DNA from 4 places in the Bermanella marisrubri genome. Region 1 is predicted to be linked to each of the others. Evidence: predicted binding sites of a transcription regulator. Region 1 holds the regulator's gene; each other region holds the start of a gene.
What was found. The regulator FNR, encoded in region 1, switches genes on or off when oxygen is low (the NO sensors DNR and NnrR bind a similar motif). The targets are predictions, from matches to a motif close to TTGATNTANATCAA.
Positions count from the first base shown of each region.

Region 2: ccoM (cytochrome c oxidase subunit CcoM) is a predicted target of FNR. The motif match lies at 1,524-1,537, and genes of this name have one in related genera.
Region 3: clpB (ATP-dependent chaperone ClpB) is a predicted target of FNR. The motif match lies at 1,854-1,867, and genes of this name have one in related genera.
Region 4: HF888_RS15910 (cytochrome ubiquinol oxidase subunit I) is a predicted target of FNR. The motif match lies at 1,917-1,930, and genes of this name have one in related genera.

Region 1 covers NZ_CP051183.1:2,098,638-2,101,992, reverse strand. The annotation lists gene ttcA (tRNA 2-thiocytidine(32) synthetase TtcA) at 1-678, opposite strand, end outside; gene HF888_RS09765 (hypothetical protein) at 783-1,274, opposite strand; gene fnr (fumarate/nitrate reduction transcriptional regulator Fnr) at 1,516-2,286, opposite strand; gene HF888_RS09755 (sulfite exporter TauE/SafE family protein) at 2,413-3,072, opposite strand; gene ccoS (cbb3-type cytochrome oxidase assembly protein CcoS) at 3,082-3,309, opposite strand; gene HF888_RS09745 (heavy metal translocating P-type ATPase) at 3,325-3,355, opposite strand, start outside.
Region 2 covers NZ_CP051183.1:526,929-530,283, reverse strand. The annotation lists gene HF888_RS02380 (BaiN/RdsA family NAD(P)/FAD-dependent oxidoreductase) at 1-1,176, shown strand, start outside; gene ccoM (cytochrome c oxidase subunit CcoM) at 1,312-1,446, opposite strand; gene HF888_RS02375 (cyclic nucleotide-binding domain-containing protein) at 1,584-2,168, opposite strand; gene HF888_RS02370 (tetratricopeptide repeat protein) at 2,210-3,355, shown strand, end outside.
Region 3 covers NZ_CP051183.1:1,966,588-1,969,942, reverse strand. The annotation lists gene HF888_RS09035 (type 2 periplasmic-binding domain-containing protein) at 125-943, opposite strand; gene HF888_RS09030 (DMT family transporter) at 967-1,809, opposite strand; gene clpB (ATP-dependent chaperone ClpB) at 1,963-3,355, shown strand, end outside.
Region 4 covers NZ_CP051183.1:3,423,811-3,427,165, forward strand. The annotation lists gene cydB (cytochrome d ubiquinol oxidase subunit II) at 1-396, opposite strand, end outside; gene HF888_RS15910 (cytochrome ubiquinol oxidase subunit I) at 396-1,796, opposite strand; gene HF888_RS15915 (thioesterase family protein) at 1,958-2,419, opposite strand; gene hemB (porphobilinogen synthase) at 2,511-3,355, shown strand, end outside.

The DNA of each region.
Region 1 (3,355 bases):
GCCACAAAGGTTGCACGGAATAATTGGAAATTGTTTATATTCTGAGAAGGCCGCAATGTCCGATTCTTTACAATAAGCCATAGGTCGAATGACGATGTTGCGTTTATCGTCAGACAGCAGTTTTGGCGGCATAGCGGCTAGACGAGCACCATAAAACATATTGAGAAACATGGTTTCTACGATGTCGTCACGATGGTGACCCAAAGCGACTTTATTCGCACCGATATCCTCAGCAAAGCCATATAAGGTGCCACGTCTCAAACGTGAACATAAACCGCATGTAGTACGACCTTCGGGTACCTTTTCTTTTACGACAGAGTAGGTATCTCGGTTGACGATGTAGTATTCGATATCCAATGAGTCTAGGTATTCAGGTAGAACATGTTCTGGAAAGCCGGGTTGTTTTTGGTCAAGGTTGACCGCGACTAATTCGAACGAAACTGGGGCGCTTTTCTGCAAATTCTGCAGGATATCAAGCATGGTGTAGCTGTCTTTACCGCCGGATAGGCACACCATGATACGGTCACCGTCTTCGATCATATTGAAGTCTGCAATAGCTCGGCCAACTTCACGGCGCAAGCGTTTTTGCAGTTTATTGAATTCGGTTTTTTGCTTTTTTTCCGCCGGCGACGTTTCTGCATTTAAGGCAGTGGCGCTAGCATCAACAAATTGGACCATGATACGACTCGGTTTAACCTAGAACTAGGGCGCGGATTCTAACGTAAATCCGCGCGGGTTCCTACTCAGGTTTGTAACCCGCTGACAGACCTGGCCCATGGATGTTACGCGGCGCGGCAGTCCGCCTCTAGGAGGGGTTTAACCCGTTCCATGAAGCGTTCAACGCTAGCGTGAGGACGACTGTGAAAGTGGCGGCGCCAAAAGCGCGCTACTGAGTCTAGATCTCTTGCTTTGGGTATATCACTGGTCTTACGTTTATAGATCAACCAAGCAATAGCCGTGGCATAGCGAAGATTAGTCGCCAATTCTTGGTGAGGATTGGCTAGAAACTCATGTTGGCTTGCCAATCCTCGAACTTTACTTGCTAGCTCAGGGTTATTGACGAGATATTTATCCCAAACGTTGCGGTGGCATTTGGCACTTATTTGGTAAACGCCAATGCCTTTATGCTTACTGCCAATAAGGTGAAACCCCAGTTCTGATTCCATGGCAGCAGTAGCCATAAGAAGAAAACGGGCATCTTCGTTATCTTCGCCCAAGTATTTGAGGGTGGGGCGAATCACCAAGTGTATTAGCTCGCTGGGACAGATTCCCATGTCTTCCTTTCCTTTTAATGATTTTGTATCAGCGAGTTAGCATCTACTATCACGCAAAATCTCATGTTTCTGTTTTCTATACTGAACATTAGATGGAAACTGACAAAATGCAAAAAATACTTGCAATTTTATTTTTGCTTATAAAAGAGAGGGTTAGAGAGAAATGCGAGAATTAGTAAGACTAAAGTTGTAGGCACAGACCTATCCTTCACGACAGACCTGTGCAAAATCAGGTAAATAATCAGATGCTATGTTCACAGGACGCTTTAATATCAGGATTGCCGGCAAGCTTATTAAGGCCATGAATGTCCAAGAGTGTGACTTCTTTACCTTCCGTACTAATGAGCTCGCTCTTTTGCATACGGGTAAATATGCGGCTGACAGTTTCTACTGCAAGACCTAAATAGTTACTGATATCCACACGAGACATTGAGAGTCGGAAGGTCTTGGGTGAAAAACCACGGCGCTCGAAACGGCTACTTAGATCCAGTAGAAAATAAGCTAGGCGTTCGTCAGCGGTTTTTTTCGATAATTGCAGCATCATTTGCTGATCCTGACGAATTTCGCCACTCATATTACGCATCATTTGGCGACGTAACCCTGGAATTTCGTCACAAAGGCTGTCTAACTTGTCTAAAGGCAGTTCACAAACAGTCGTGGTTTCCAAGGCTTTTGCTGTCAGCGGGTAGCTTTCTTCGCTATAGCCAGATAGGCCCACGATTTCACTGGCTAGATGAAAGCCTGTGATCTGCTCTTCACCACTGGGCGCAACGGTGTAGCTCTTAATTGCCCCTGTACGAATGGCGTATACCGCTTTGAAATCGTCGCCTTGTTTAAACAGAGTTTCGCCTTTTTGCAGCGGACGACCACGTTTGATGATCTCGTCTAGTGCATCAAGATCTTCGTTATCTAGAGCAATCGGTAGGCAAAGCGAGCTTAGACTGCATGTACTGCAGTGGGGTTTACCAGCACCGCTTTTTGCCAGGGAAATAATGTTTTTATCAACTGCCATAAACAATCCTTCAATCTTGGCACGGTGCATGTTATTAGCACCTATAACCTAAATGTTGGGTAAAACCATTTGCTTAGTCAAGAGCAACAGTGCTTAACTTAGGCTGCAAACATGTGCAGTAAGAAGTTAGATTTGAGTCGACCATGTGGCATAGAGTGTCCACACTCCAAATCCTACCACAAAAGTACCAGACATTAACTTGACCCATGTCTTTGACTTCAACTTTGTAAGCTGTTGAGTTAACAGGGCAAAGCTAAAGAGGGCGGGTAAATTACCTAAGCCAAATACCATCATTAAGCTCGCACTTTTGACTGGATCAGCGGCTACTAAAGCCCAACTCAGAGTACTGTAGACTAAACCACAAGGCAGGAAACCCCAAACCATACCGAGTGGAATGGCTTGCTTTAATGAGTGTGTAGGGATAAGGCCTTTGCTGAGAGGTTGTAGTCGTCGCCAAAGGCCGCTGCCGGCACGCTCGATCCACGCAAGCATTTGAGTTTGTCCTGCTAGATAAAACCCCATCAAGATTAATAAGATCCCAGATATGGTTCGTAAAACTAGGCCGACATTACTGTGGCTTTCACTTAACCACAGTCCAATGATGCCTGCTGCAAAACCTAAAGCGCCATAGGTCAAGATTCTCCCTATATGGTACCCCAGCTGCAGTGTTGGCTTGGGTCCATTCATGGAAAGTGCGCCAACGATGCCGCCGCACATGCCCATACAGTGGACGCTACCCATGAGACCTAAAAGCCAAGCGGTCAGGAATGTAAGGGGTTCATTCATGATTACAAATTATTTGGTTTGAGAGGAATCTTTGTCTTGCTCAGCGCTTTCGGATAGTTCTTTCTCCGATGCGTTTTTGTCCTTTTTATTGGGGCCCTGATCTTCATCAAAGAGAATTCGGTGGGCAGGACTGTCAAGGTCATCAAATTGGCCTTTTTTACTAGCCCAAAAGAATATGCCTGCGGCCACCGCGATGAAAACAAGTGTCACAGGGACCGTTATAAAAATTATTTCCATGCTGACCTCAGAAATTTATAGTTTGGCGAGTGAATTTAATCGCAAA
Region 2 (3,355 bases), 1.6 Mb from region 1:
ATCATTGGTGCCGGCGCCGCAGGTCTTATGTGCGCAATTAGTGCTGCCGAATCCGGCGTCGATGTTTTGGTGATTGATCACGCTAATAAAGCAGGTAAAAAAATCCTGATCAGTGGTGGTGGTCGTTGTAATTTCACCAATATGTATACCGAACCTAGCAACTATTTAAGCCAGAACCCTCACTTCTGTAAATCCGCTTTAAAGCGCTACACGCAATGGGATTTCATTGCAGAAGTTGATCGCGTCGGTTTGCCTTGGCACGAGAAAAAGCTCGGCCAATTATTTAGTGACAATAAAAGCCAAGCTATTCTGGATATGCTGCTTAACCGTTGCGATGAACTAGGGGTAACGATCCGATTGAATTGCACTATGGAAACCGTAAGCCAACAAGAAAATGGTTTTATACTTAATACCAACCAAGGCGTTATTGAATGTCACGCCCTCGTTGTCGCCTCTGGAGCTATGAGTTTCCCTACTATGGGTGCCACCGATTTTGGCCATAAGTTGGCAAAAAAGTTTGGATTAAACATCACAGAAACACGACCAGGTTTGGTACCTTTTACACTAGATGCACGGGACCTAGCTCCACTCAAAAATCTGAGCGGGGTTGCAATTGATGCTATGGTGAGTTGTCGCGATATGAGTTTTCGTGAAAACATTTTATTTACTCACAAAGGGCTATCTGGCCCAGCCATACTGCAAATTAGTAGCTACTGGAAACCTGGTCAAAGCGTCACCGTGTGCATGCTTCCGGATATCGATCTGGCGCAGTTTTTTAAAGATGCTCAACAGAACCAGCCCAACAAGCAACTCAATACGGTTCTTAGGCAGCACTTTCCTGAACGGCTGATCGAAGCCTTTTGCCAAGATTTTGATTTGTCCAAACCTTTACAGCAGTACAAGCACAAAGACTTGACGTCCATAGCAGAGCGTTTCCAAAACTGGCAGTTTATTCCCAGCGGCACTGAAGGCTATAAAAAAGCAGAAGTCACCCTGGGCGGAGTCGACACTGATGAAGTGAGTAGCAAAACCTTTGAAGCTAAATCAGTAAAAGGCTTGTATTTCATCGGAGAAGTTCTGGATGTGACCGGGCACTTAGGCGGCTTTAATTTCCAGTGGGCATGGGCAAGTGGCCACTGCTGCGGAAAAGCTATTGCTGATTCAATGACTGCATAAACAAAAAAGCCGACCTTAAACTTAAGGTCGGCAAATAATAGCACTACTCTGCTATATCAGAGGGGTTGTTACCGGAGTAACTCGGTTACATAATTCGTAGCATTTCTCAAATCTGCGAACTATCGAATTCAATGTTTAAGTATGAGATTGCTCGCTACCATCACCATGTTTTTTGATGTCATTCTTAATCGCACGGTAGAAACCACCGAAAAATGCGATAGTTAAACCCACGATGATTAGTCCCGCGATTACATATTCATCTATGTACATTTGCCACCTCACTTAGGCTGTGCGCCTGAATCATGTTAAGTCATGACTTAAACATAGCAGTGGTCTGAGAATTAAAATTGACGTGTATCAATAAGGGCAGGTCAAGAACAAGAAGCTGCTTTAAAACCTGATTTGAATCAAGTTTCCTGAAAAGGAGCTTGGTTTGGTCGATTCTGACTCGGGGTCTCCTTTGGCGCCTCATTATTCTTTGTAATCATATTAGCCAGCTTATATATAATCTGATCTTTAAATTTCTCTCTTATATCCGAATTCAAAGCACCTAATAACCTACGGTCCACTTTCAACATAATACATGTTTCATTTGCGATAACGTGACTGCTTCTGGGTACATTCTGAATAAAGGCAATTTCTCCAAAGAACTCTCCTGGATGCATTTCTGCTAAGATTTCATTGCGCCCATCAAGCACAACCCGAGCAGTACCACTCATAAGGATATAAAACGCAGTATCCAAGGTTCCTTGTTCAATAATAAATTCATCTTCATTGGCTACATAAAACGCTGCATTATTATCTACAATGCGCTCACGTTCAAACGAGCTAAACTCCTTAAAAAACGGCACTTTATTGAGAATAATCAACATCTTACCGCGTGTTAATGAATTGATTTTCTTCATTCCTAATCCCGCTCTTAGCCCCGTGATAGCGCCTTCTAAAATAAGCCTTTCATTTAGTGTAGCCCAGCCTGCGTTTTTTATGATCACTGCTAAACTCAATTGAGAAGGAAGGAACCCTGGTCATCCATATGCTGAAATCATCACTTATCATGTCGTTTAATTCCTCGTTAGTATTAACGTTGTTTTTTATGTTGATGGTTGCCCACCCATCAAATGCACAAGACTCAACTCCAGATATTCAGGAAACTGAAAAGCAATTAAAACAACTAGAATTGCTGGTAAACGCTAGACAGTTTGATCAAGCCTATTCTTTGGCATCCTCTATACGAAACAATGAAGAGGGTCGACCAAGCTTTGATTTTTATTATGGTTTAGCCGCAATAGAAACAGGGCATTTTGATGAAGCCTTGTTTGCCTTCGAACGTCTCCTGTTTTACCAACCCAATAACCCTAGATATCGATTAGAACTGGCCCGAGTACATTTTTATTTGCGTAACTTAAAGCGCTCGGAATCAGAATTCAAACAAGTACTAAAGCAAAACCCGCCAGCACCTGTACGCAATAATGTAAAAACATTTTTAGACAAGATCGCCGAGCTCTATCGTCAAGTAGAGCCTGAATTCATGCTTGCGTTAGATTTAGCCGGTGGATACGACAGCAATATCAACAGTGCCACCAGTGAAGATGAACTACCTCAAGAAGAATTGATTTTTCCAGTAGATATCGTATTGAGTGAGGATGCAAAAGAAACCGCAAGTGCTTACTGGTCTACCCTTATTCATTTCGCCTATCTTAGGCCAATTAGTAAAACCCAAAGCTTAGATGTTCGCGCTATCTATAATAAACGAGCCAATAGTGAGACATCTCTATATGACCTGGATACATTAATTGCAGAGGGCGCATACGGTTTCTTTACAGGTCCCATTCGTTGGCGTCTCACTGGTCGATATCAAAGTGTCTTGCTTGATTCCGAGTCATTTCTCAGCACTCTTTCCTTCTTAGGAAACGGTCGTTGGCGACAGCCTAATGGCGCAAGTTATGGGATAGGTTTTAATTTAGGACAGAGTGAATACGACGATAACCCCAATGGCGACATTCAACAAATGCAATATAAGTTTACGTACCAATCGCCGCCGAAAAAAAGTAATTGGACTATCAGCGCATTTTTTGGTTTGGATGACGCTAAAGAATCTATCAATAAATATAATGGAAAAAGCTATCAGGGATTTTCAGTTCAGCAAACCACCCTTCACACGCAACGCAGTAGCTACTAT
Region 3 (3,355 bases), 130 kb from region 1:
CTCAAAATCGCTGCAATCACTTCAGTGTTGGATCCCGCAGGTTGTGACTTTTGTTGTTGAGTTGAGGGGGTAAATTCTCCGAGTAGTGATTCGAACATAGTTAAGCTCAACGAAAAACAGATCATCAGAGTGGTGATGGAGATAAACCAAACTGGGAGAATATTTCTGTTAGTTTCCCGTTTTTGTGTAGCTTCTTCAGAATCGAGTTGATGGTTTCAATAGAAATATTGGCATCACTGGCGAGTATGACACGGTGGGAATAATGTTGATCATAAAAGTCGGAGAAAACGAGTACTTTTTTTAGTTTAGGATCTCTGAATAGTTCGCGGTCTAGGAACGCTTTGCTGACTATGCCAATTTCAGCTTTGCCTCTAACAACTTGTTTGATAATGGCTCCTGAGTGACTGAGTAGACTAATATTAAAGCGTTCCTTAAGGCGTTTGGCATCGCTGTCCCAATCTGCAAACTGATAATGATAGCCAAGCATAGCTGTAATACGCCGTTGCTCGATATTTTTGAAAGCGGTTTTGTTTGTCGTTTTGTTATTTCTAGCAATAAACACTTCTCCGCCTTTTAAAAAAGCCTCGCTTGTCACCACGGGGTAACCGTTCCAGCCCCATTTGGGGTCTTCAAAGAACAGCATTTGGATGCGACCTCGTTCAAAATCGATATAGCGTCGTTTGGGGCTGGTTAGAGTAAGCTTGAAGACATAATCATTTTGTATTTCATTGAAGGCATCGAGTAATAGTGGTGTGAGACCGCCATATGTGCCATTGCTGGTTTCAAAGAAAGGAGGGAATTCGTATGCGCCAACGCTGATGATGGTGGCTGGTTTTGATTCATTAGACAGCGTGATGGGCGCATTAACTGCCAGCAAGATTGCAATAAACCAGTGCTTTAGCATAATGAGTTTCATCCAAGCTCGATCTTTTAAATCTAGCAATAAAACTCATATGAAAAAAGAGGTTATTGCCGTTTTATATTCCAAAGTCCTGCAATGACGATAAATGCGCTGCCAATTAGTGTGCTAATGAGCAGTGTTTCGCCCCAAACGATCCAACCCAAACTTGCCCCATAAATAACTGAGCTATACACATATGGACCGATTTGGCCGGGATTGGCTATACGATAGGCGCGTGTTAGGGCGAGCTGACCCATAGTGGCCACAATACCCATTAAAACGATCCATGGCCAATGATGTGCTTGAGGCCACTGCCAAGCCCAAAACAGAGGAATAACCGATAGTAAAGAGCTGATGGCGGCGAAGTAAAAGACGATGCTTACTGAGCTTTCAGTATTGCCCATTTTACGAATACAGACCTTTGCCGCGCCGGCCAAGAATGCTGCACCCAAGCCAATTAAGGCCACTGGCGTAAAGTTCTCGGTTCCTGGCTTTAGGATAAATACCACGCCGATAAAGCCAATGATAATCGCTACTATATTGCGTCGTGAAATACTTTCGGCCAGCCAAATGCCAGCAATAATAGGCAAGAAAAATGGTGTGGTGAGTTTAACTAGAAAGGCTTCTGCTAAAGGCATATGTGCGATGACATAAAAAAAGCCGTACATGGCGGTAAGGCCCACAGCAGCCCGTAATAGATGTAGATGAATTCTGTGCGTTTTTAGTGAACTGAGGCCGTTGTGATAGAGCAATGGCGCCAGCATAAATAAGCCAAATAGATTGCGGTAGAACACAATAAGCTCGGTAGGTAATTCTTGGCTAAGGTGCTTAATGATAGCACCCATTATGGCGAGCAAGGCTTCTCCGACTAGAATCAAGAGAGCCCCTTGTAATACCTGATTGGGCATAGAAGTCATTTATCTAAAACGGCGCATTATACAGTGTTGAGTTGTTGACCCAAGTCAAAGTCGTGAAAGAACTTGTTCCATTGGTTACTTGAAAAAAACTAGTCAGCCACCATTACTTAGCCATAAGCAAATTGAACGTATGAGGCATCGCTCATGAGAATGGAAAAGTTTACCAGTAGCTTACAGCAAGCTTTGTCTGATGCTCAGTCCCTAGCGTTGGGCAAAGACCATAATCAAATTGAAACAGCACACCTGCTTTTAGCTTTGTTGGAGCAGGCACCAGGTGGCATTCGTCCTTTATTGCAAGGTTTAGGGGTTCAAGCTGGTTCGTTGCGTCAGAAATTGGAAGGGGTATTGGGTAACTTACCTGTCGTTAGTAGCCCTGATGGAAATCTAAGTGTTTCTTCAGAACTTGGTCGAGTACTGAACCTTACGGATCGTTTGGCGCAAAAGCGAGGTGATCAATATATTTCAAGTGATCTTGTGTTATTGGCCGCTCTTGAAGAGAAAGGTGACACAGGTAAAGCGTTGAACGACTTGGGCCTAAATAAAGAAAAAGTAGAGCGGGCTATTGATACTGTGCGCCAAGGTGAATCGGTTGATGACCCTAACGCAGAAGATAATCGTCAGGCACTCGATAAGTTTACCGTTGATCTAACAGCAAGAGCTGAAGAGGGTAAGCTTGATCCGGTGATTGGTCGTGATGATGAGATTCGCCGCACTATTCAAGTACTACAGCGTCGCACAAAGAATAACCCAGTTTTAATTGGAGCGCCTGGTGTTGGTAAAACCGCCATTATTGAAGGCTTAGCGCAGCGTATTGTGGATGGAGAGGTGCCAGAAGGTTTGCGTAACAAGCGCATTTTGTCTTTGGATATGGGCTCCCTGTTAGCAGGGGCTAAATTCCGAGGAGATTTTGAAGAGCGGCTGAAAAATGTTTTGAAAGAAGTCAGTAAACAAGAAGGTAATATCGTCTTGTTCATTGATGAGATTCATACAATGGTAGGCGCTGGTAAAACTGACGGCGCTCTTGATGCTGGCAACATGTTGAAGCCAGCTTTAAGTCGCGGCGAACTGCATTGCGTTGGTGCTACTACGCTTGATGAGTACCGTGAATATATTGAAAAAGACGCAGCACTTGAGCGTCGTTTCCAAAAAGTGTTGGTAGACGAGCCATCAGAAGAAGATACTGTGGCCATATTACGAGGCTTGAAAGAGCGCTACGAGGTACATCATGGTGTGCAAATTACTGATGGAGCCATTATTGCAGCGGCCAAGTTATCAACGCGTTACATTACCGATCGTCAATTGCCGGATAAAGCCATTGACCTGATTGATGAGGCCGCGTCCATTATTCGAATGGAAATAGACAGTAAGCCCCAAGAAATGGATCGCTTAGAGCGTCGTTTGATTCAACTGAAAATTGAACGAGAAGCGCTTAATAAGGAAAGTGATGAAGGCAGTAAAAAACGCCTGAATGAGATCAACGGTGAGATTAACAAGTTAGGCCGAGAGTATGTCGAACTAGAAGACGTTTGGAAGCAAG
Region 4 (3,355 bases), 1.3 Mb from region 1:
CCCCTGTGCGAATGCAGCGAGTGTCGAGCCGCCAGCAAATGCCCAATTCCATAGGTAACGTGAAGTTCTTGCTTTGAATCGAAACTCAAACGCCACTCCGCGGAAAATAAGACCAGCCAGTAATAAGAATACGCCTAAATACAGCGCAGGTAGTAACACGGTATAAACGAGAGGAAAAGCTGCTAACAAACCGGCTCCACCCAGAACTAACCAAGTTTCATTGCCATCCCAAACAGGTGCGACGGAGTTCATCATCACGTCGCGCGCCTGTTCATCAGGTGCAAAGGGAAACAAGATTCCTTGACCTAAGTCGAAGCCATCCATCAGCACATACATGATAACGCCAAAGCCAATAATGCCAGCCCAAATAGGCACAAGATCAAAATACGGTTCCATTATTGCGCTCCTTCTTCAAAGGGTACATCAACTGCAGACATAGGGCGTTTTGCTCTGTGGCTAGGATCATCGTCCGCTTCATGAGGTTTGTATTCCAAACCATCGCGCAGAATACGCATGACGTAATAGAGACCGCCAGTAAAGACCAAGGCATAAACGATGATGTAACCAATTAAGGTCGTTAAAGCCATCCAACCTGTTAACGATGGTGTTAATCCCTGCTCCAAAGTCATCTCACCGTATATCAACCATGGAGCACGTCCCATCTCAGTCGTAAACCAACCCGCTAATACAGCAATGAAAGGGGTGATGCTCATGAACTGTAAGGTTTTTAAGTACCAGTGTTTATTCCAAAGTTGTCCACGCAAGCGTAATACGAATCCTGCAAACGCCACGGCGATCATAAGAAGACCGATACCAACCATCACACGAAACGACCAAAATACACCCCACACAGGCGGTTGCATGTCTGGCTCAACTTCTTTCAAACCAGGAATCACACCATCTGCTGAATGCTTGAGAATCCAACTAGCACCATTAGGGATGCCAATTTCAAAATGATTGCTTTGCGTTTCTTTATCAGGCCATGCAAACAACAAAAGCGGAACATTGCCTTGAGTTTCCCAATTACCTTCCATTGCCGCTACTTTTGTTGGCTGATGCTCTAGTGTGTTCAAACCATGCAAGTCACCAATCCAAGCTTGAAGCGGGGTTAAGAATAGAAGCAACCAGAGTGTCATGGACAAGGCTTTTCGATTTGCTTCGACTTCACGATTATTCATTAAATACCAAGCGCTCACACCGGCAACCACAAAGCCACCTGTCAGAAACGACGCCAATGCCATATGAGCAAAACGGTAAGGCAAAGATTCATTGAAAATTGCATCAAACCATGACGTCACATACAAGAGCTCACCACGGAATTCGACACCTGCTGGAGTATGCATCCAGCTGTTAGCAGCCAGTATCCAGAATGAGGAAATAAATGTGCCCACAGCAACTAAAATAGCGGACATAAGATAGATGCCCGGCGGTACTTTATCTCGACCAAATAGCAGCACACCTAAGAATGCCGCTTCTAAGAAAAAAGCAGTAACCACTTCATAGCTCAGTATTGGTCCAAGAAAGTTGGCACTGGCATAAGCAAAGTTGCTCCAGTTGGTACCAAATTGGAAAGCCATCACAATGCCGGACACGACGCCCATACCGAATACGACAGCAAAGACTTTGATCCAAAACTGTGACAAGCGCGTCCAAACCGGATTTTGGGTTTTGAAAGCAATGCCTTCTAAAACGGCAATATACGAGGCCAAACCAATGGTAAAAACAGGGAATATAGCGTGAAAAGAAACCACGAATGCAAACTGCAAGCGGGACAGGACAAGGGGATCTAGTTCCATAGATGCCTCCGGCGTTAAAGTAGGAGTGCATCTATATTAGATAACGCTAATACAAAAAACAAATGCAATTATCAAGAAAATGCGTAAAACAGTGTTTCGCCTTTAAAAAGCAAAGTTGGCATGACCTAAGTCAATTACCGCCAGAGGTTTTCATTAAGCTTCTAGCCACACATATACGTCCCTGTGCCGACGGCGATTAATTCATCTTCCTCGTTTTTAAATTCCATGCGCGTCACCGCAACCTTAGAACCAATTCGCAAAATACTGGCGCTCGCATAAAACTCTTTACCCTTACCAGGACGAAGATAATCAACCCGCATATCAATAGTACCCAGTTTGCTCAGATTTTTAACACGTTCCTCCTTTGGCAGATCCTCTTGACGACGATAGGCACCTACAAGGGCTGCCGTACCGCCAGCAACATCCAAAGCCGATGCGATGACACCACCATGTAAAATACCGTGTAACCAATTACCCACCAGCTCATCACGCATTTTCAATTTAAACACCGCCTCATCGTTCTCAAAATTATGGACTTCTAAACCGATGTGATTATTGAACGGAATTTGCTGCATAAAATTAAGTGCTAATTGCAGCTCAGTTTTCGATAATTCTTCTTTCATAAATCGTTCAATCCTTGGTAAACATAGCAATAAAAAAAAAATTGCTTAAAATGGTGTTACCCGCAGTCTGTTTTTTCTTTCGGAGTATTCCATGGCCTTTTCCGACGCTCAACGCCTATTTCCACTTACCCGCATGCGCCGTATGCGTGCTAGCGACTTCAGCCGCCGTATGATGCGTGAGAATACGTTAAGCGCCAATGACTTAATCTATCCAATGTTCATACTAGAAGGGACAAATCAGGTAGAGGATATTGCTTCTATGCCAGGTATCCAACGTTTGAGCATTGATCTAGCGGTGAAAGAGTGTGAAGAGGTATTCAAGCTTGGGATTCCAGCCGTCGCGCTTTTCCCTGTGACACCCATGGAAGCGAAAACCGAACTAGCCGAAGAAGCTTACAATCCCGATGGCTTAGCCCAGCGTGCGGTGCGCGCCATCAAACAAGCGGTGCCAGAACTGGGCGTGATTACCGATGTAGCACTGGATCCTTTCACCACTCATGGTCAAGACGGCATCATTGATGAAGACGGCTATGTGCTAAATGATGTCACTGTCGATACCTTGGTTAAGCAAGCCCTGAGTCATGCAGCAGCAGGGGCCGACGTGGTGGCCCCCAGTGATATGATGGATGGTCGAGTCCAAGAAATTCGCGAAGCATTGGAAGCGCAAGGACATGTGAATACTCGTATCCTTGCCTATAGTGCGAAATATGCGTCGGCCTATTATGGACCTTTCCGCGACGCCGTAGGCAGTGCTGCTAATCTAGGTAAAAGCAACAAGTCCAGTTACCAAATGGACCCCGCCAATAGCGATGAAGCATTACATGAGGTGGCTTTGGATTTAGCCGAAGGCGCCGACATGGTAATGATCAAACCGGGCATGCCGTATTTGGATATCGTACGCCGTGTGAAAGAGGAATTAAAAGCACCGACTTTTGT